Regions from separate parts of the Pseudomonas ulcerans genome, predicted to be linked through region 3. Evidence: predicted binding sites of a transcription regulator. Region 3 holds the regulator's gene; each other region holds the start of a gene.
The links. The regulator sigma-54, encoded in region 3, starts transcription at its own class of promoters, with help from an activator protein. The targets are predictions, from matches to a motif close to ANTGGCATNNANNTTGCTNT.

Region 1 (5,228 bases), on a different contig from region 3:
CCGACGATCTGACCGTTGTAGATCTCCTGGCCGTGCTCGACGAACAGCTTGCCGCGCGCCTGCAGGGTTTCCAGGGAGTAGGTCAGGGCCTTGCCGGTCTCGACCGAAACCAGGACGCCGTTCAGGCGGCCGGACATGTGGCCGGACTTCATGGTGTCGTAGCGATCGAAGATCGAGGTCAGGATGCCAGCACCGTTGGTCAGGGTCAGGAACTGGTTACGGAAACCGATCAGACCGCGAGCAGGGATGTTGTACTCCAGACGTACACGGCCCTTGCCATCCGGCGCCATGTTGGTCAGGTCGCCCTTACGCAGACCCATTTCTTCCATGACCTTGCCCTGGGATTCTTCAGGGATGTCGATGGTGACGTTTTCGAACGGCTCGTGCTTGGCGCCGTTGACTTCGCGGATGATCACTTCAGGACGGCCAACGGCCATCTCGAAGCCTTCGCGACGCATGGTTTCGATCAGTACCGAGAGGTGCAGCTCACCACGGCCGGAAACCTTGAACTTGTCGGCGGAGTCGCCTTCTTCAACGCGCAGTGCAACGTTGTACAGCAGTTCCTTGTCCAGACGCTCCTTGATGTTGCGGGAGGTCACGAACTTGCCTTCTTTACCGCAGAACGGCGAGTCGTTCACCTGGAAGGTCATGGAAACGGTCGGCTCGTCGACGGTCAGCGGCTTCATCGCTTCCACGGCGTCCGGGGAGCACAGGGTGTCGGAGATGAACAGCTCGTCGAAACCGCTGATGCAGACGATGTCGCCAGCCTGGGCTTCTTCGACGTCGACGCGGTGCAGGCCGTGGTGGCCCATCAGCTTCAGGATCCGGCCGTTGCGGCGCTTGCCGTCGGTGTCGATGGCGACGACCGGGGTGTTTGGCTTGACGCGACCACGGGCGATACGGCCAACACCGATGACACCCAGGAAGCTGTTGTAGTCCAGAGCGGAGATCTGCATCTGGAACGGACCATCACGGTCAACGGCCGGTGCTGGCACGTTGTCGACGATCGACTGGTACAGCGGGGTCATGTCTTCGGCCATCTCGGTGTGGTCCAGACCGGCGATGCCGTTCAGGGCCGAGGCGTAGACGACTTTGAAGTCCAGCTGTTCGTCGGTGGCACCGAGGTTGTCGAACAGGTCGAAGATCTGGTCCAGGACCCAGTCAGGACGCGCGCCCGGACGGTCGACCTTGTTGATCACGACGATCGGCTTCAGACCGGCTTCGAAGGCCTTCTTGGTCACGAAGCGGGTTTGCGGCATAGGGCCGTCCTGGGCGTCGACCAGCAGCAGCACGGAGTCGACCATCGACATCACGCGCTCTACTTCACCGCCGAAGTCGGCGTGGCCGGGGGTGTCGACGATGTTGATGTGGTAGCCATTCCAGTTGATGGCGGTGTTCTTCGCCAGAATGGTAATGCCGCGCTCTTTTTCCTGGTCGTTGGAGTCCATGACGCGCTCGTCGTTGAGCTCGTTACGCTCCAGGGTGCCGGACTGGCGCAGGAGTTTGTCGACCAGGGTGGTTTTACCATGGTCAACGTGGGCGATGATGGCGATGTTGCGCAGATTCTCAATCACTGTGTGTATCTCGATCTCAGGTATTCGGTGCCGCCGCCAGGGCAGCGGGTTTCAGTAAACGGAGCAGGAAATCCGGTCGGGAGGACGATGGCGAGAACGGTCGCCATCGTGCTTCCTAGGCGGGGCGATAAACGCGCACATTGGCGTGTCCCTCACTGAGCAGGTGATGAGCATGCAGGCGGCTCATGACACCTTTATCGCAATAGAGCAAATATTGACGGTTGGCATCCAGGTGCTTGAAGCGGCTGTTCAGGGCGTAGAACGGCACGGCCTGGACTTCGATGCCGTCGAGCTGCAGCGGTTCGTCTTCCTGGGCATCCGGGTGGCGGATGTCGATGACGATCTGGCCCGGCAGGGCTTCGCTCAGCTCTTCGACCTGGATGTCCTGGCCCAGTTCGTCGATCACGTTGTCGATGGAAATGTAGCGGGCGCGCTCCAGGGCGCGGTCCAGCACTTCCATGTCGAACTGCTTCTCTTCGTGGTCGACGCGATGGCGCTTGGCGCAGGTGGTCGGGTTCACCGAGATCACGCCGCAGTATTCCGGCATGTGCTTGGCGAACTCGGCGGTGCCGATTTCATTGGCCTGGTCGATGATGTCCTGCTTGTGGCTGGCCAGCAGCGGGCGCAGCACCAGCTTGTCGGTGGCCGAGTCGATCACCGCGAGGTTCGGCAGGGTCTGGCTGGAAACCTGGGAAATCGCCTCGCCGGTGACCAGCGCATCGATTTCAAGGCGGTCGGCCACTCGTTCAGCGGCGCGCAGCATCATGCGCTTGAGGGTCACGCCCATGTAGCTGTTGTCGACCTTGCCGAGGATCTCGCCGACCACTTCCTCGAACGGCACGCTGACGAACAGCACGCGCTGGCTGCTGCCGTACTTCTTCCACAGGTAGTGGGCGACTTCCATCACCCCCAGCTCGTGGGCGCGGCCGCCGAGGTTGAAGAAGCAGAAATGGGTCATCAGGCCGCGGCGCATCATCTGGAAGGCGGCGACGGTGGAGTCGAAGCCACCGGACATCAGCACCAGGGTCTGCTCCAGCGCACCCAGCGGGTAGCCGCCGATGCCCTTGTGCTGGTTGTGGATCACGTAGAGGCGCTTGTCGCGCACTTCGATACGCACTTCCACTTCCGGATTGCGCAGGTCGATGCCGGCGGCACCGCACTGCTGGCGCAGCTGGCTGCCGACATAACGGTCGACGTCCATCGAGGTGAAGTCGTGATGCCCGCCGCGCTTGCAGCGCACGGCGAAGCGTTTGCCGGCCAGCAGGTGGCCGAAGTGCGTCTTGCACTTGGCGACGATGTCGTCGAAGTCGCCCAGCGGGTATTCGTCGACCTGCAGGAAATGCGCGATCCCCGGCATGCAGGTCAGGCGCTCGGTCATCTCGCGCAATACTTTCTCGTCCTCGATGCGGGTGACCACTTCGAGGTTGTCCCAGACGCCGTCGACCTTGACCTCAGGGTCCAGCTCGCGCAGCACCGCACGGATGTTACGGCCGAGCTGGCGGATGAACCGCTTGCGGACCGGGCGGCTCTTGATGGTGATTTCTGGAAAGACTTTGACGATCAGTTTCATGGAAAACAGCGCGCGAGCGGCCAGCCGAAAAAGGGGGGCGCGGATTATAGCGGAAATTGCTCAAGGTTTGACCAACTTTTGTCCGACCGCTTTATCACGCACCAATTTGGTTCATTTCTGCTTTTCGACGCATCCAAAGGGTGCATAAAAAATCGATATTTCCTACAGAAAGGGCTGAAACGCGAGAAAACGGGGCATAAATCCCATTTCCGGGCACTGGCATGCAATTTGCTCCCTTGTGATGCAGGTTGCCCTGGCCGACTATTCGCGCCCGGCATCACCCAAATTGAAGGGCTGCACAGGCACGCTCTACCCCACCCGGAGGACACTATGTCGAAGTCGGTTCAACTCATCAAAGATCATGACGTCAAGTGGATTGATCTGCGCTTCACCGATACCCGCGGCACTCAGCACCACGTGACCATGCCAGCTCGTGACGCGCTGGATGATGACTTCTTCGAAGTCGGCAAGATGTTCGACGGTTCCTCCATCGCTGGCTGGAAGGGCATCGAAGCCTCCGACATGATCCTGATGCCGGTCGACGACACCGCCGTCCTGGACCCGTTCACCGAAGAGCCGACCCTGATCCTGGTCTGCGACATCATCGAACCTTCCAGCATGCAAGGCTACGATCGCGACCCACGTGCGATCGCCAAGCGCGCCGAGGAATACCTGAAGAGCACCGCCATCGGTGACACCGTCTTCGCCGGTCCCGAGCCAGAGTTCTTCATCTTCGACGAAGTGAAGTTCAAGTCCGACATCTCCGGCTCGATGTTCAAGATCTTCTCCGAGCAAGGTTCCTGGATGTCCGACCAGGACGTCGAAGGCGGCAACAAAGGCCACCGTCCAGGCGTCAAGGGCGGCTACTTCCCGGTTCCGCCGTTCGACCACGACCACGAAATCCGTACCGCCATGTGCAACGCACTGGAAGAGATGGGCCAGGTCGTCGAAGTTCACCACCACGAAGTGGCGACTGCCGGCCAGAACGAAATCGGCGTCAAGTTCAACACCCTGGTGAAGAAGGCTGACGAAGTCCAGACCCTGAAGTACGTCGTGCACAACGTTGCCGATGCCTACGGCCGCACCGCGACCTTCATGCCGAAGCCTCTGTACGGCGACAACGGCTCGGGCATGCACGTGCACATGTCGATCTGGAAAGACGGCAAGAACACCTTCTCCGGTGAAGGCTATGCCGGCCTGTCCGACACCGCCCTGTACTTCATCGGCGGCATCATCAAGCACGGCAAGGCCCTGAACGGTTTCACCAACCCGTCGACCAACTCCTACAAGCGTCTGGTCCCAGGCTTCGAAGCCCCGGTCATGCTGGCCTACTCGGCTCGCAACCGTTCCGCCTCGATCCGTATTCCTTACGTCGGCAGCCCTAAGGCCCGTCGTATCGAAGCCCGCTTCCCGGATCCGGCTGCCAACCCGTACCTGGCCTTCGCTGCACTGCTGATGGCCGGCCTGGACGGTATCCAGAACAAGATCCACCCAGGCGATGCAGCGGACAAGAACCTGTACGACCTGCCACCAGAAGAAGCCAAGGAAATCCCGCAAGTGTGCGGCAGCCTGAAAGAGGCCCTGGAAGAACTGGACAAAGGCCGTGCGTTCCTGACCAAGGGCGGCGTGTTCTCCGACGACTTCATCGATGCCTACATCGCGCTGAAATCGGAAGAGGAAATCAAGGTCCGTACCTTCGTGCACCCACTGGAATACGAGCTGTACTACAGCTGCTGATCCAGTGACGCTCGCGCAAGCGGCGTAGCATGTGGAAAAGGCCTCCTTCGGGAGGCCTTTTTCGTACTGACTCCTGCGAAACACCCGATATTTTCTGCCTCTGCCTCCGTCCATGCTAGCTCGCTCTTCATTCAAGCGAGGTTCACATGGTCCGCCCAATTGCTCTGCTCGCCCTGCTGCTTCCCCTGGCCGGTTGCAGTACTCCAGTCGTCGATGGAAAACCCGAAACCACCGTTCTACTCCAGGCCAGCCAGGCTTGGGACGGAACGCGCTACCAGTCATATCCCGGCGGCCAGCCACAGCTGACCCTGTTGAAAATCCTCATCCCACCTCGCACCACCCTCGAC
Region 2 (5,228 bases), on a different contig from region 3:
CGCTCGATCCGGCGCCCGGTTAGAAGGAAGCGCCAGCCCTCGTCGCGAGTCATGTCGTCGAGGGCAAAGCCGGACAGCGCTGCCATCGACAGGATCAGCCGGTTGAGGAAATCCAGCAGTTCGGTGAAATCGGCAGAGCGATCGTCGAGGCGCTGCGCCTCCCTCTGCAGCTCGCTCAAGGCCTGCCAGTTCTCCAGTGACAGCTTGCCGCGCACCTGCCCCGCCGACCATTGCAGGCGCTGCAGGTTGGCCCGCAGGCTGAAGCCCCAGTCCGGGTCCAGCAGCGCCGTGCGCAGGCGCGTGTCCAGGGTACCCTCCCTGGGCAGCAGTTCCAGGCCTTCGGCCAGTTGCACCGCGGCTTCCAGCGCCTGTGGCGAGTCGCCGTCGAGGTAACGGCCCAGGAGGATTCGCAGCAACCGCGCGCTGGCATCGCAGCGCTCGCAATAGCGGCCGAACCAGAACAGGTTTTCCACCACCCGCGAGGGCAGGTAAGGGTCGGCACGGACCAGATCGGCCACGCCCAGGCTACGGCTGACCTGCCACTGTTCTCCGCGGGCGGGTTGCTCGCCGAGGACCCAGGTGTCCTTGCTGGCACCGCCGCGCTGCATCGAGACCACTTCGGCATCGGCCTGCGCGGCCACCCTGGTCAGGCCACCGGGCAGCACCCGCCAGCCCTCGGCGCTGGCCACCGCATAGACGCGCATGCCCACGGGCCGGTCCTCCAGGCCTTTGTCCTGCCACACCGGCGCCTGGGATAGCTGCGCCAGTTCCTGGGCCACATAGGCGTAGGGACGCGCTCGCAGGCGGTCGGCCAGCGCCTGGCGCTGGGTCGCGTCCAGGTCACGGCCCAGCAAGGGCTGGAAGCTCTGCGAGGGGAACGCCGGCTTGAACAGCAACTCCGGCATCTTCTCCAGCGCCTGGGCCAGGGCCGCCGGCTCGCCGCACCACCAACTGGCGATGGACGGCAGGATCAGTTCCTCACCCAGCAGTCGCTGACTGATCGCCGGCAGGAAGCCCGGCAGGCCGGGCGACTCCAGTACTCCGCTGCCCAACGCATTGGCCACCAGCACCCGTCCCTGGCGAACGGCGTCCAGCAGGCCGGGGATGCCCAGTGCGGAATCGGTGCGCAGTTCGAGGGGGTCGCAGAAATCGTCGTCGAGCCGGCGCAGGATGGCATGGACCCGGCGCAGGCCACCGAGGGTCTTGAGGAAGACGGTGCCGTCGCGCACGGTCAGGTCACTGCCCTCCACCAGCGGGTAGCCGAGCTGGCGGGCGAGAAACAGGTGTTCGAACCAGCTTTCGTTGAAGCGTCCTGGGGTCAGCAGCACCACCAGCAGCGTTTCCCGTCCTCTCGGGGCCAACTGCGCGAGGCTTTGTTGCAGGGTGCGGAAGAAACCCGCCAGGTGCTGTACATGCAGGTCGCGGTACAACTCGGGAAAGGCCCGGGAGACGACGGTGCGGTTTTCCAGGGCATAGCCCGCTCCGGAAGGCGCCTGGGTGCGGTCGGCGGTGACCCACCAGCGACCGTCCGGACCTCGCGCCAGGTCGGCCGCGTAGATGTGCAGCCAGGTTCGGTCGGGGACTTCGATGCCCTGGCAGGGCCAGAGGTAGTTGTCGTGACCGAAGACCAGCTCGGCGGGCAACAGGCCTTCGCCGATCAACTGCTGCGGGCCGTAGATATCGGCGAGCACGGCGTTCAGCAGCCCTGCACGCTGGGCGATGCCGCGGGCCAGGTCGTTCCACTCGGCGGCGGGGATCACCTGAGGCAGCAGGTCCAGTTCCCAGGGGCGATCGGCGCCATCGGGGTCGGCGTAGATGTTGTAGGTGACGCCGTTTTCCCGCAGTTGGCGGTTGAGCAGCGCCTGGCGCTGGCTCAGTTGCTGCGTGCCGCTGCGCTGCAGGTGGGCGAGCAGCTCCTGCCAGTGCGGACGCACGCTGCCATCGGCGGCCAGCATTTCATGCCAGGTCGCGGGGCTTGGGGTCAGGGCATCCAGCAGGTCGGGCATAGGGGGCTCACAGGGGAAGTCTTGCGCGGGAATGCGGCAAGACTTATGCCAGTGGCCTTGGGCAGGAATGGGGCTGTCTCGGGCCAGCTACCACAAGGTGCGCGGTGCATGCGGTCCCTGTGGGAACTGGCTTGCCAGCGATGAGGCCATCAGCGACCCGCACCGGATGAGTGCAAGCGAGAGTTTCATGACGGAGCACAAGCCCCGTCATGGGGCTTAGCGCGGCAGGACCGGCTGGCGCTTGGTCTTGCCCTTGCCGCCCTTGCCACCCTTGGCTGCATCCTTGCGCGCCTTGGCCGCTTCCTGGTTGCGGGCGAAGGCGGCAGCCTTGGCCTGCTCGCGCTTGTCCCACGGCTTGGCACCATCGCTGGCCCGTGGTGGCAGGCCGGTGTGCTGGGTAAGGATCTTCTGTTCCTTGGCCACCTTGTGGCTGCCCGCCGGCGTGGAGTTCTTGCGGCGCGCGCTCTGGTAGCTGTCGGTGTCCGGCTGGTGCAGCGGGATCAGCTGATGCTTGCCCGGGCCGATCAGGTCGGCACGACCCATGCGCTGCAGGGCCTCGCGCAGCATCGGCCAGCCCTTCGGATCGTGGTAGCGCAGGAAGGCCTTGTGCAGGCGGCGTTGCTCCTCGCTCTTGACGATGGTCACCCCTTCGCTCTTGTAGGTGACCTTGCGCAGCGGGTTCTTGCCCGAGTGGTACATGGCCGTGGCCGACGCCATCGGCGACGGGTAGAACGCCTGCACCTGGTCGGCACGGAAGCCGTTGCCCTTGAGCCACAGGGCCAGGTTCATCATGTCTTCGTCGGTGGTGCCCGGGTGCGCGGCGATGAAGTACGGGATCAGGTACTGCTCCTTGCCCGCCTCTTTCGAGAACTTCTCGAACATGCGCTTGAAGCGGTCGTAGGTGCCGATGCCAGGCTTCATCATCTGGTTCAGCGGACCTTCCTCGGTGTGCTCCGGGGCGATCTTCAGGTAGCCACCGACGTGGTGGGTGACCAGTTCGCGCACGTATTCCGGCGACTCCACGGCGAGGTCGTAGCGCAGGCCCGAGGCGATCAGGATCTTCTTCACCCCCGGCAAGGCGCGGGCACTGCGGTACAGCTTGATCAGCGACGAGTGGTCGGTGTTCAGGTTCGGGCAGATACCCGGGAACACGCAGGACGGCTTGCGGCAGTGGGTCTCGATCTCGGTGCTCTTGCAGGCGATGCGGTACATGTTCGCGGTCGGACCGCCGAGGTCGGAAATGACGCCGGTGAAGCCCGGGACCTTGTCGCGGATCTCTTCGATCTCGCGAATGATCGACTCGTGGGAGCGGTTCTGGATGATCCGCCCTTCGTGCTCGGTGATCGAGCAGAAGGTGCAGCCACCGAAGCAGCCACGCATGATGTTCACCGAGAAACGGATCATCTCGTAGGCCGGGATGCGCTCCTTGCCGTAGGCAGGATGCGGGATCCGCGCGTAGGGCATGCCGAAGACGTAGTCCATTTCCTCGGTGGTCATCGGAATGGGCGGCGGGTTGAACCAGACGTCGACTTCACCGTGCTTCTGCACCATGGCCCGCGCGTTGCCGGGGTTGGTCTCCAGGTGCAGCACGCGGTTGGCGTGGGCGTAGAGCACCGCGTCGTTGCGCACCTTCTCGAAGGATGGCAGGCGGATCACGGTCTTTTCCCGGGTCATGCGCGGGCTTTCGAGGATCTGCACCACCTTGGCTTCGTTCGGGTCCTCGACCTCGCCCTTCTGCTGCTCGATGGCGCAGGCCTGGGTGTCCTGGGTGTTGACGTACGGGTTGATGATCTTGTCGACCTTGCCCGGCCGGTCGATACGGGTCGAATCGATCTCGTACCAGCCCTGCGGGGTGTCGCGACGAATGAACGCGGTACCGCGGATGTCGCTGATGTCCTCGATGCGCTCGCCGGCGGCCAGGCGCTGAGCGATGTCGACCACGGCACGCTCGGCGTTGCCGTACAGGAGGATGTCGGCGCAGGCGTCGATCAGGATCGAATGGCGGACCTTGTCCTGCCAGTAATCATAGTGGGCGATGCGGCGCAGCGAAGCCTCGATGCCGCCGAGCACGATCGGCACATGCTTGTAGGCTTCCTTGCAGCGCTGGCTGTATACCAGGCTGGCGCGGTCCGGGCGCTTGCCGGCCAGGCCGCCAGGGGTGTAGGCGTCGTCGGAACGGATCTTCTTGTCCGCGGTGTAGCGGTTGATCATCGAGTCCATGTTGCCCGCCGCGACGCCGAAGAACAGGTTCGGCTCGCCGAGCTTCATGAAGTCGTCCTTCGACTGCCAGTTCGGCTGGGCGATGATCCCGACGCGGAAGCCCTGGGCTTCCAGCAGGCGGCCGATGATGGCCATGCCGAACGACGGATGGTCGACGTAGGCGTCGCCGGTCACGATGATGATGTCGCAGGAGTCCCAGCCGAGCTGATCCATCTCCTCCCTGCTCATCGGCAGGAACGGTGCCGGCCCGAAGCATTCGGCCCAGTACTTGGGATAGTCGAAGAGTGGTTTGGCTGCTTGCATGTCAGTGACCGGTTTTTTTGGGAGGCGGGAAAATCACGGGCGCGGAGAATAGCACAAAAATTGACCAATTCCGACGCTGAAGGTCGGAATTGGTGAAGCGACGTTCTTATTCGTCGTCGTCGAAGTTGTAGCTGCCCGGCGCGAGGTTCTCGAAGCGGGTGTACTTGCCGATGAAGGCCAGGCGGATGAAGCCGATCGGACCGTTCCGCTGCTTGCCGATGATGATCTCGGCAATGCCCTTGTGCTCGGTCTCGGGGTGATACACCTCGTCGCGGTAGACGAACATGATCACGTCGGCGTCCTGCTCGATCGCTCCGGATTCCCGCAAGTCGGAGTTCACCGGGCGCTTGTTGGGCCGCTGCTCCAGGGAGCGGTTGAGCTGCGACAGGGCGATGACCGGGCAGTTGAATTCCTTGGCCAGAGCCTTGAGGGATCGGGAGATCTCGGAAATCTCGTTGGTCCGGTTGTCGCCGCTGGAGCCGGGGATCTGCATCAACTGCAGGTAGTCGATCATGATCATGGCGATGTCGCCGTGCTCGCGCACCAGGCGGCGGGTCCGCGCGCGCATCTCCGACGGGCTGATGCCGGCGGTATCGTCGATGAACAGCTTGCGGTCGTTGAGCAGATTGACCGCCGAGGTCAGCCGCGGCCAGTCGTCATCGTCCAGCTGGCCGGAACGCACCTTGGTCTGGTCGATGC
Region 3 (5,228 bases):
AACATCCCGGAAGGCATGGCCATTGGCGTGTCGGCTGGTGGTGGCATGCCGGACGCGGACAGCCTGGCGATGGGCATCGCCCTGCAGGACGTGCCGGAAGGCCTGGTCATTGCCCTGGTGCTGGCAGGTGCTGGGATGGCGCGTTTCCAGGCGTTCCTGATCGGTGCTGCGTCCGGGCTGGTCGAACCGGCGGCTGCCGTGCTCTGTGCCTGGCTGGTGAAACTGGCCGAACTGGCGTTGCCGCTGGGGCTGGCCTTTGCCGCAGGAGCCATGCTGTTGGTGGTGACCCAGGAAATCATTCCTGAATCGCGGGCCAATGGGCATCATCGCTTGGCGAGCCTGGGGCTTTGCGTCGGATTCTGCTTGATGATGGTGATGGATACGGCGTTGTCCTGATCCCGCCCTTGCACCCAGGCCTTGTGCGGTTCTTCGCAGGTGAGCCAGCTACAGCAGGCTGCATGAAAAAGCCCGCCAATTGGCGGGCTTTTTCATTACAGGCGATCACTCGCCTTCGTCAAACCGGTTGTTGATCAGCTCGATCAGTCCATCCAGCGCGGCCTGCTCCTCTTCGCCCTCGGTCAGCAGGTGCACCTTGGTGCCTTTGCCGGCGGCCAGCATCATCACCGCCATGATGCTCTTGCCGTCCACCAGCCTGTCCGGCGCGCGCCCAACCTTGACCGTGCAGGGAAACTTGCCGGCCACGCCGACGAACTTGGCGGCGGCGCGGGCATGCAGCCCCAGCTTGTTGATGATCTCGATTTCGATTGCGGGCATCGCGGGTGGGATCCTGTGGGCTAGAGGTCGCGGTGACGGACCTGGACATTCTTCAAGATGGGTTGCAGCAACTGGCCCAGGCGTTCGGTCAGGTAGACGGAGCGGTGGTGACCGCCCGTGCAGCCGATGGCGATGGTCACGTAAGCACGGTTGCTGGCGGCGAAGCGTGGCAACCATTTCAGCAGGTAGGAGGAGATGTCCTGGAACATCTCTTCCACGTCCGGCTGCGCGGCAAGGTAGTCGATGACCGGTTGATCCCGCCCGGAGTGCTCGCGCAGTTCCGGCTTCCAGTACGGATTCGGCAGGCAGCGCACGTCGAACACCACGTCGGCATCCACCGGCATGCCGCGTTTGAAGCCGAAGGACTCGATCAGGAACGCCGTGCCGGGCTCCGGCTGGTTGAGCAGGCGCAGCTTGATCGAATCACGCAACTGGTACAGGTTCAGGTTGGTGGTATCGATCTTCAGGTCTGCCAAGTCGGCGATGGGCCCGAGCAGCTCGCTCTCGACCCGGATCGCCTCGGCCAGGGAGCGGTCCGGGTTGGTCAGCGGGTGGCGGCGGCGGGTTTCGGAAAAGCGCTTGAGCAGGGTTTCCTCATCGGCATCCAGGTACAGCACGTCGCACTGGATGTGACGGGCGCGGGCTTCGTCGAGCAGTTCGGGGAAGCGCGTGAGGTGGCTGGGCAGGTTGCGGGCGTCGATCGATACCGCCACCCGCGGTTGCAGCAATTCCGTATTGATCAGTGCGCTCTCCGCCAACTGCGGAAGCAGGCCGGCGGGGAGGTTGTCGATACAGTAGTAACCATTGTCTTCCAGGACATCGAGGGCCGTACTTTTGCCGGATCCGGAACGGCCACTGACAATGATCAGGCGCATGGCTCAGCTTCCGTTCTGTTCGTCCAGGACAACCTGGTACAGGGCGGTGCTGCTGTTGGCGGCGCGCAGCTTGTCACGCACGTCCTTGCGGTCGAGCATGCTGGCAATCTGGCGAAGCAGTTCGAGGTGCGCATCAGTGGCGGCTTCCGGTACCAGCAGCACGAACAGCAGGTCTACCGGGGCGCCGTCGATGGCGTCGAAATCGATGGGGGCGTCCAGGTGCAGCAGGGCGCTGATCGGACTGGCGCACCCCTTGAGACGGCAGTGGGGAATGGCGATGCCATTGCCGAAGCCCGTCGAACCGAGTTTCTCCCGGTCGATCAGGCTCTTGAACACGTCCTGGGTGTCCAGCTCGGGAACTTCCTTCCCGATCAGGTTGGCGATCTGTTCGAGTACACGCTTTTTACTGCCGCCCGGCACGTTCACGAGGGAACGGCCGGGGGTCAGGATGGATTCAAGTCGGATCATGGATGAGGGGGATCAGCGGGCAGCTGCACCTTGCAGCAGACTTTGCTGTTTTTCCTTGTGTTTTTTCAGTTGGCGGTCGAGCTTGTCGGTCAGGAGGTCGATGGCGGCATACATGTCTTCGTGCTCTGCGTTCGCTACCACTTCACCGCCGGGAATCTGCAAGGTCGCTTCGATCTTCTGCTGCAGCTTCTCGACCTTGAGGATCACCTGCACATTGGTGATGCGGTCGTAGTGGCGCTCGAGCCGGGCGAGTTTTTCCCCGATGTAGGTACGCAGGGCCTCGGTGACTTCTACATGTTGTCCACTGATGTTGACTTGCATACTGCTTCTCCTTTGTTGCCGTGCATAAAGAGGCAGGTGTTGCGCCTGCCACTGAATTGCGATGGCACACCTCAGGGAAGGTCACATCAATCGCTTGCGTTCACTCGATGGTGCGATACCGAGGGACTCGCGGTACTTGGCGACGGTGCGACGTGCTACCTGGATGCCTTGTGCCTCCAGTAAACCAGCGATCTTGCTGTCACTCAATGGCTTTTTCTGATTTTCCGCGGCAACCAGTTTCTTGATGATCGCGCGGATGGCAGTGGACGAGCATTCACCGCCTTCGGAGGTGCTCACATGACTGGAGAAAAAGTACTTCAGTTCATAGATTCCCCGGGGCGTGTGCATGTATTTCTGCGTGGTGACCCGGGAAATGGTCGATTCGTGCATGCCCACCGCCTCGGCGATGTCGTGCAGGACCAGCGGCTTCATGGCCTCGTCGCCGTGATCGAGGAAACCACGCTGGTGCTCGACGATCTGGGTCGCCACCTTCATCAGCGTCTCGTTGCGGCTCTGCAGGCTCTTGATGAACCAGCGCGCCTCCTGCAACTGGTTGCGCATGAAGGTGTTGTCGGCGCTGGTGTCGGCACGGCGGACGAAGCCGGCATACTGCGGATTGACCCGCAGGCGCGGTACCGCTTCCTGGTTCAGTTCCACCAGCCAGCGCTCGTTGTCCTTGCGCACGATCACGTCGGGGACCACGTATTCCGGCTCGCTCGACTCGATCTGCGAGCCGGGGCGAGGGTTCAGGCTCTGTACCAGCTCGATGACCTGGCGCAGTTCGTCTTCCTTGAGCTTCATGCGGCGCATCAGCTGGCTGTAGTCGCGGCTGCCGAGCAGGTCGATGTAGTCACTGACCAGGCGCTGTGCTTCGCTCATCCACGGTGTGTTGGATGGCAACTGGCGCAGTTGCAGCAGCAGGCATTCGCCAAGGTTGCGCGCACCGATGCCGGCAGGCTCGAACTGCTGGATGCGGTGCAGGACGGCTTCGACCTCGTCCAGCTCGATGTCGAGCTCGGGATCGAAGGAGTCGCAGATTTCTTCCAGGGTCTCGTCGAGGTAGCCCTGGTTGTTGATGCAGTCGATGAGGGTGACGGCAATCAGCCGGTCGGTATCCGACATCGGTGCCAGGTTCAACTGCCAGAGCAGGTGGCTTTGCAGGCTCTCGCCCGCAGACGTACGGGTGGTGAAGTCCCACTCGTCATCATCGTTGCTTGGCAGGCTGCTGGCGCTGGTCTGGTAGATGTCTTCCCATGCGGTGTCCACCGGCAGTTCGTTGGGAATGCGCTCGTTCCATTCGCCTTCTTCGAGGTTTTCCGCGCTGGGGGCGGATTGCTCGAAGCTGCTTTCCTGCGCTTCCGCGACCGGCTTGCTCTCGGCGTTGTCGGCCATGGGGTCGCTGTTGTCGAAGTCGTCGCCTTCTTCCTGGCGTTCGAGCATCGGGTTCGACTCCAGGGCTTCCTGGATTTCCTGCTGCAGGTCCAGCGTGGAAAGCTGGAGCAGTCGGATGGCCTGTTGCAACTGCGGGGTCATCGTCAGTTGCTGGCCCATTCTTAGGACGAGCGATGGTTTCATGGCTGGGGCTTAACACCTTATTCGCCGGCGCGCATGCGCCATCTCTACACGGGCGCGGGGCGCCAATTTTAAGCAAGATATATGCCTGAAATTGATGCGTTTGCCTAGAGCGCTGTAACAATTAAGCCGTAATAATGGCTGAATGCCAGCGCTCGGTCACTCCGGTACGTCGACCTACAGGCGGAACTCGTGGCCGAGGTACACCTCTTTCACCAGCTGGTTGGCCAGGATGGTTTCCGAATCGCCTTCGGCAATCAGCTGGCCATCGTTGACGATGTAAGCGGTTTCGCAGATATCCAGGGTTTCACGGACGTTGTGGTCGGTGATCAGGACGCCGATGCCCTTGGCCTTCAGGTGATGGATGATCTGCTTGATGTCGCCGACCGAGATCGGGTCGACACCGGCAAAGGGTTCGTCGAGCAGGATGAACTTCGGCGCGGTAGCCAGGGCCCGGGCGATTTCCACGCGACGACGTTCGCCACCGGACAGGCTCATGCCGAGGTTGTCACGGATGTGGCTGATGTGGAATTCCTGCAGCAGGCTTTCCAGCTCCTTGCGCCGTCCATCGCGGTCGAGGTCCTGGCGGGTTTCCAGGATCGCCATGATGTTGTCGGCGACCGACAGCTTGCGGAAGATCGAGGCTTCCTGCGGCAGGTAGCCGATACCGGCGCGGGCACGACCGTGCATCGGCTGGTGGCTGACATCCAGGTCGTCGATCAGCACGCGACCCTGGTCGGCCTGGACCAGCCCGACGATCATGTAGAAGCATGTGGTCTTGCCAGCGCCGTTGGGGCCGAGCAGTCCGACGATCTGGCCGCTGTCGATGGACAGGCTGACGTCGCGCACGACTTGCCGGCTCTTGTAGCTCTTGGCCAGGTGCTGGGCTTTGAGAGTTGCCATTACTCGGCCTTCTTCTTCGGCTGGATCACCATGTCGATGCGCTGACGTGGTGTCTTGATGTCTTTCCCGCCGCGGCCGGCGGTAGCGACCTGGGTCTTCGAGTTGTAGACGATCTTCTCGCCTTCGGTGGTATTGCCTGCGTTGATCACTCGGGCCTGGTCGGTGAGGATGATCAGGTCCTTGCCGGCCTGGTACTGGATCTGCTTGGCATAGCCTTGCATCTTGTCCGGCTTGGCGGCGTCCTGTTGCTGCTCGAAATAGGCCAGGTTGCCGACCGAGGTGGCGGTGTCGATATCGCCGGCCTGGTTCAGGGTG
Region 4 (5,228 bases), on a different contig from region 3:
TCAGCTCGACGCCCTGCTTGCCGCGTTCGAACAGGCGGGTCTGGAGCAGGTCTTCCAGTTCCTTGAGGGTCTTGGAAATCGCCGGCTGGGAGATGGCCACAGCGTCCGCCGCCTTGGCGAAACTGCCCTGGCGGGCAATCTCGAGAAAGCACAGGAGGTGGCGAAACTTGATGCGGGTGTCGAGGTTCATGGGTGGGAAGTGTATCCGCATTCGGGGCCGCCTGGCGGCCCCGAGGAATCACATGCCAATCTCGACCAGCCCGCCCTTCAACCGAACCGGCCACACCCGCAGCACCTGCCCCTCGTCCTCCAGGCAGCGCCCATCGCGCAACCGGAAATGCTGCTTGTACAACGGCGCCGCCACTACCAGCTCGCCGTGCATGCTGCCCACCAGGCCGCGACCGATCACATTGGCCCCGGAGCGCGGGTCATGATTGTCGATGGCGTACAGCTCGGTCTCCGCTCCCGGCACGTGGAACAGCGCCACCTGCGCCCCCTCATGCCAGACCACCACACCGGAACTGGCCACCAGGTCGGTTTCGGCACACACCGGCGTCCAGGCGTCCGGCGATTTCACAGCAACATTCGACAGGCTCATCAGAGCACCTCCTCGGTGGTCGGGATCAAGTGAAGTTCCGCCGCCGCGATCGGCCGGCGTTGCCCGCGTTCGCGGACGAAGTGCACGCCCGGGTCGGCGCGGCGGTCGTTGACGAAGGTCCGGAAGCGCTTGAGCTTTTCCGGGTCCTTCAGGGCATTGGCCCATTCGCATTCGTAGCGCTCGACCACATGCTGCATCTGCGCTTCCAGCTCGACCGCAAGACCCAGGCTGTCGTCGATGATCACCTGCTTGAGGTAGTCCAGCCCGCCCTCCAGACCCTCGCGCCAGACCGAGGTGCGCTGCAGCTTGTCGGCGGTGCGGATGTAGAACATCAGCACGCGGTCGATCAGGCGCACCAGGGTTTCATCATCAAGGTCGGTGGCGAACAGTTCGGCATGCCGTGGACGCATGCCGCCATTGCCGCAGACGTACAGGTTCCAGCCCTTCTCGGTGGCGATCACGCCGATGTCCTTGCTCTGCGCCTCGGCGCATTCGCGGGTGCAGCCGGACACGGCGAACTTGAGCTTGTGCGGCGAACGCAGGCCCTTGTAGCGGTCTTCCAGAAGCAAGGCCATCTTCACGCTGTCCTGCACGCCATAGCGGCACCAGGTGCTGCCGACGCAGGACTTCACCGTGCGCGTCGACTTGCCGTAGGCATGTCCGGTCTCGAAGCCGGCGGCGATCAGCTCTTCCCAGATCAGCGGCAACTCGTGCAACTGCGCGCCGAACAGATCGATGCGCTGGCCGCCGGTGATCTTGGTGTAGAGGTCGTATTTCTTCGCCACCTCGCCGATCACGATGAGCTTGTCCGGAGTGATCTCGCCGCCCGGGATCCGTGGCACCACCGAGTAGGTGCCGTTCTTCTGCATGTTGGCCATGAAGGTGTCGTTGGTGTCCTGCAGCGGCACCAGCGACGGGTCCATGATCGGCTGGTTCCAGCACGAGGCCAGGATCGAGCCGACGGTCGGCTTGCAGATGTCGCAGCCGACATGGCCCTTGCCATGCCTGGCCAGCAGCTCGGCAAAATCGCGGATGCCCTCGACCCGCACCAGCGCGTAGAGCTCCTGGCGGGTGTAGGCGAAGTGCTCGCACAGGCTCTTGTCGACACTGACCCCGCGGGCGCTCAACTCGTGCTCGAAGACCTGCTTGAGCAGGGCCGCGCAACCGCCGCAGCCGGTGGCCGCCTTGGTGCAGCTCTTCAGCGCCGCCAGGTCGCCGCAGCCGCCGTCGATGGCGGCGCACACCGCGCCCTTGCTGACGTTGTGGCAGGAGCAAATGGTCGCGCTGTCCGGCAAGGCGTCGGCGCCTAGGGCCGGCGCACCGCCCGTCTGCGGCAGGATCAGGGCGGCCGGATCAACGGGCACGGCGATGCCGTTCTGCACGTACTGCAACAGGGTGTCGTAGTAGCTGTTGTCGCCCACCAGCACCGCACCGATCACCCGCTTGCCGCTGGCGTCGAGAACCAGCCGGCGATAGCTGCTGCCGCCCTCGTCGATGAAGCGATAGCTGCGGGCGCCCGGGGTTGCGCCGTGGGCATCGCCGATGGAACCGACATCGACGCCGAGCAGCTTGAGCTTGGTCGACATGTCGGCACCGCTGAAGGCTGTAGCCGCCTGTCCCGCCAGCGCTGCGGCAAGGTTGCGCGCCATGGCGTAGCCGGGGGCGACCAGGCCGAACACGCTGCCGTTCCATGACGCGCATTCACCGATGGCGTAGATGTGCGGGTCGCTGCTGCGGCAGTCGCCGTCGATCACCACCCCGCCACGGGGCGCCACCTCCAGGCCGCAGGCGCGGGCCAGGGTGTCCTGCGGACGGATGCCCGCGGAGAACACGACAAGGTCGGTTTCAAGGAACTCGCCGCCGTCAAAATTCATCCGGTAGCGATGCTCTTCGCCGGCGACGATGGCCTGGGTCGCCCGTGACACATGCACGCCGACGCCCAGCGCCTCGATCCGCGCGCGCAGCGCGGCACCGCCCTCGCCGTCCAGTTGCACCGGCATCAGGCGCGGGGCGAATTCCACCACGTGGGCTTCCAGACCGAGCGACTTCAGGGCATTGGCCGCCTCCAGGCCGAGCAAGCCGCCGCCGACCACCACGCCGCGCCGCGCACTGGCTGCGGCGGCGCGGATCCCGTCGAGGTCGTCCAGGGTGCGATAGACCAGCCGGGCCGCGCCCTCCGAGCCCTGGATCGGGGGCACGAAGGGATAGGAACCGGTGGCAAGGATCAGGCGGTCATAGGGATAGCGACCGTTGCCAGTGACCACTTCGCGACGCTCGCGATCGAGTTCCAGCACCGCTTCGCCCAGGTGCAGGGTGACACCCGGCGTGGCATACAGCTCGGCGTCACCCAGCGCGAGCGCCTCGGCATCGCTGCCGCTGAAGTATTCCGACAGGTGCACGCGGTCATAGGCGCGCTGGCGCTCCTCGCCGAACACCCGCACCTCGAAACGGGCCAGGGCGCCGCGCTCGATCAGTTGCTCGACGCAGTGGTGGCCGACCATGCCGTTGCCGACGATGACCAGCTTTTCTCGTTGTTCGATGGACGCGATGGCGTTCATGCCTGGATCCTCACGGTATGAAAAGCACAAAAAAGGCGCCTGGAGCCGAAGCTCCAGGCGCCTTTGCCTGGTTCTGTATCGTTATGGTCCGTTTTGGTGATCGACGTTGACCACCCGGACGTTGTGCATGATTAAAAGCAGGGAGTGTGCCAAGTGCGGAATTGGCCAGGAATCAAGGATTCAAGGGGTTTCCACTGGCTTTTTTGAACCAGGCTGGTGCAGGAAGCGCTGATTCGCAGCATGTTGAGGCATCCACCAGCATCAATACACATCCCGCAGATACCGCCTGTCCCGCCCCATCCGGGCAACATACTCGGCCGCATCCGCCGCGCTCATCCCGCCCTGCTCCGCGACCAGCGCTTGCAACGCCGCATCGACATCCCGAGCCATCCGCCCGGCATCGCCGCAGACATAGAAGCAAGCCCCGTCCTGTAACCAGCGCCACAGCTCTGCCCCCTGCTCGCGCATGCGCTGCTGCACGTAGATCTTTTCCTCCTGGTCCCGCGAGAACGCCGTGTCCAGCCGGGTCAGCAAGCCGCTCTCACGCCACGCCAGCAACTCGTCGCGGTAGTAGAAGTCACAGGCCTCGCGCTGCTCGCCGAAGAACAGCCAGTTGCGCCCGCTCGCCCCCCGCGCCTCACGCTCCTGGAGAAAGGCCCGAAACGGCGCGATCCCCGTCCCCGGGCCGACCATGATCACCGGCCGGCCATCGTCCTCGGGCAGGTGGAAATGCGCCGACGGCTGGGGAAAGATGGCCACCTGCATCTCGCCGGCACGATCCGCGAGGAAGGTCGAGCACACGCCCTTGCGCTGGCCGTAGCGCACCGTCGACAGCGTCAGGTGCACCTGGCGCGGATGCTTGCGCGGACTGGAACTGATGGAGTACAGCCGCGGCTGCAACGGCTTGAGCAGGGCCAGCCAGTCCGCCAGCGGCAACGACAGCGGGAACTCGACGAGCAGGTCCGCCAGTTGCCGCCCCCACAGGGCGTCCTTGTCCTTGGGAAACCCCTGGTGCGAGGCGGCGAAGCGCTCCTGCCACTGTGGCGTGACCCGGCCGATCTCCAGATAACCGCCCAGCGCCTCGCGCAGCGTCATCGGCGCCTGTCCCTTGAGCGAGACCTCGACATCGGCGTCCAGCCCGCTGCACGCGAGGATTTCCTCCACCAGCGCCGGACAGTTGCGCGGCCATACGCCCAAGGCATCACCGGCCTGGTAGGACAACCCGCTGTCGCCCAGGTCGAAGACGATCTGCCGGGTTTCCTTGCTCGCCCCGGGCCCGTTGAGCAGGCGGTTTTCCAGAAGTCGTGCGGGCAACGGTGACTGCCTGGCGAACGCCGCTTTTTCGACCTCGGCCACCGGCACCGCTCCTTGCGCCAGCTTCGCCGTCAGCGCCTGCAACCAGCCAGCGAAGGGTTCGTCGAAATCCGGCTCGCATTCGACCCGTTCCAGCAGCCGCTGCCCCCCCAGTTCGGCAAGGCGCTGGTCGAGCTTGCGGCCGAAGCCACAGAACTGGTCGTAGCTGGAGTCCCCCAGCGCCAGCACCGCGTAGGGCCGCTTCGCCCAGTCGCCGGGCTCGCCCTGCAACGCCTGCCAGAACGCTGCGGCGCTGTCCGGGGCGTCGCCATCGCCAAAGGTGCTGGTGATAAGCAGCAGGCTCGCGGCCTCGCCGATCCGTTCAGGTTGAGCGGCTTCCATGCATTCCAGTTGCACCGCCAGTCCTGCCTCCCGCAGGTGCGCGGCGCAACGTTCGGCCAGGGCCTCGCTGTTGCCGGTCTGCGAGGCCCAGAGTACCCAGTGCGGCGGGCTGGGCGGCGCTTCGACCGGCGCCGGCAACGCCGCGGCGGTGCTGCGGGAATACAGGCCCGCGAGCACGCCGTCGATGAACAGTCGCCGCGCGGGCGCCAGCGGTGCGTTGGCCGGCAGGGTCGGCACGCCGTCGTGGCGCGCCGCATCCAGGCCGAGCAGGAAGCCCTGCAGATAGTGCTGTTCGCCCTCGGCCAGGGTCAGCGCAGGCACGGCGCCCAGGCCAAGGACCTGACGCAGGGTATCGGTAGGCATCGACCGGGTCTCCT

Region 1: a site for sigma-54 is predicted at 3,360-3,379, ahead of glnA (type I glutamate--ammonia ligase). Genes of this name have one in related genera too.
Region 2: a site for sigma-54 is predicted at 2,040-2,059, ahead of V0R59_RS29240 (circularly permuted type 2 ATP-grasp protein). Genes of this name have one in related genera too.
Region 4: a site for sigma-54 is predicted at 3,291-3,310, ahead of nirB (nitrite reductase large subunit NirB). Genes of this name have one in related genera too.

What each region holds. Positions count from the first base shown of each region.
Region 1 covers NZ_JAZDQN010000023.1:12,520-17,747, reverse strand. Annotated here, with positions in the region: gene typA (translational GTPase TypA) at 1-1,574, opposite strand, end outside; gene thiI (tRNA uracil 4-sulfurtransferase ThiI) at 1,690-3,144, opposite strand; gene glnA (type I glutamate--ammonia ligase) at 3,475-4,881, shown strand; gene V0R59_RS19525 (cupin domain-containing protein) at 5,028-5,228, shown strand, end outside.
Region 2 covers NZ_JAZDQN010000059.1:6,885-12,112, reverse strand. Annotated here, with positions in the region: gene V0R59_RS29240 (circularly permuted type 2 ATP-grasp protein) at 1-2,006, opposite strand, end outside; gene V0R59_RS29235 (YgiQ family radical SAM protein) at 2,223-4,529, opposite strand; gene dnaB (replicative DNA helicase) at 4,636-5,228, opposite strand, start outside.
Region 3 covers NZ_JAZDQN010000013.1:18,154-23,381, reverse strand. Annotated here, with positions in the region: gene V0R59_RS14090 (ZIP family metal transporter) at 1-396, shown strand, start outside; gene V0R59_RS14085 (HPr family phosphocarrier protein) at 502-774, opposite strand; gene rapZ (RNase adapter RapZ) at 795-1,649, opposite strand; gene ptsN (PTS IIA-like nitrogen regulatory protein PtsN) at 1,653-2,117, opposite strand; gene hpf (ribosome hibernation-promoting factor, HPF/YfiA family) at 2,130-2,438, opposite strand; gene V0R59_RS14065 (RNA polymerase factor sigma-54) at 2,520-4,013, opposite strand; gene lptB (LPS export ABC transporter ATP-binding protein) at 4,188-4,913, opposite strand; gene lptA (lipopolysaccharide transport periplasmic protein LptA) at 4,913-5,228, opposite strand, start outside.
Region 4 covers NZ_JAZDQN010000034.1:52,363-57,590, reverse strand. Annotated here, with positions in the region: gene pcaQ (pca operon transcription factor PcaQ) at 1-190, opposite strand, end outside; gene nirD (nitrite reductase small subunit NirD) at 239-598, opposite strand; gene nirB (nitrite reductase large subunit NirB) at 598-3,156, opposite strand; gene V0R59_RS24040 (bifunctional nitrate reductase/sulfite reductase flavoprotein subunit alpha) at 3,418-5,228, opposite strand, start outside.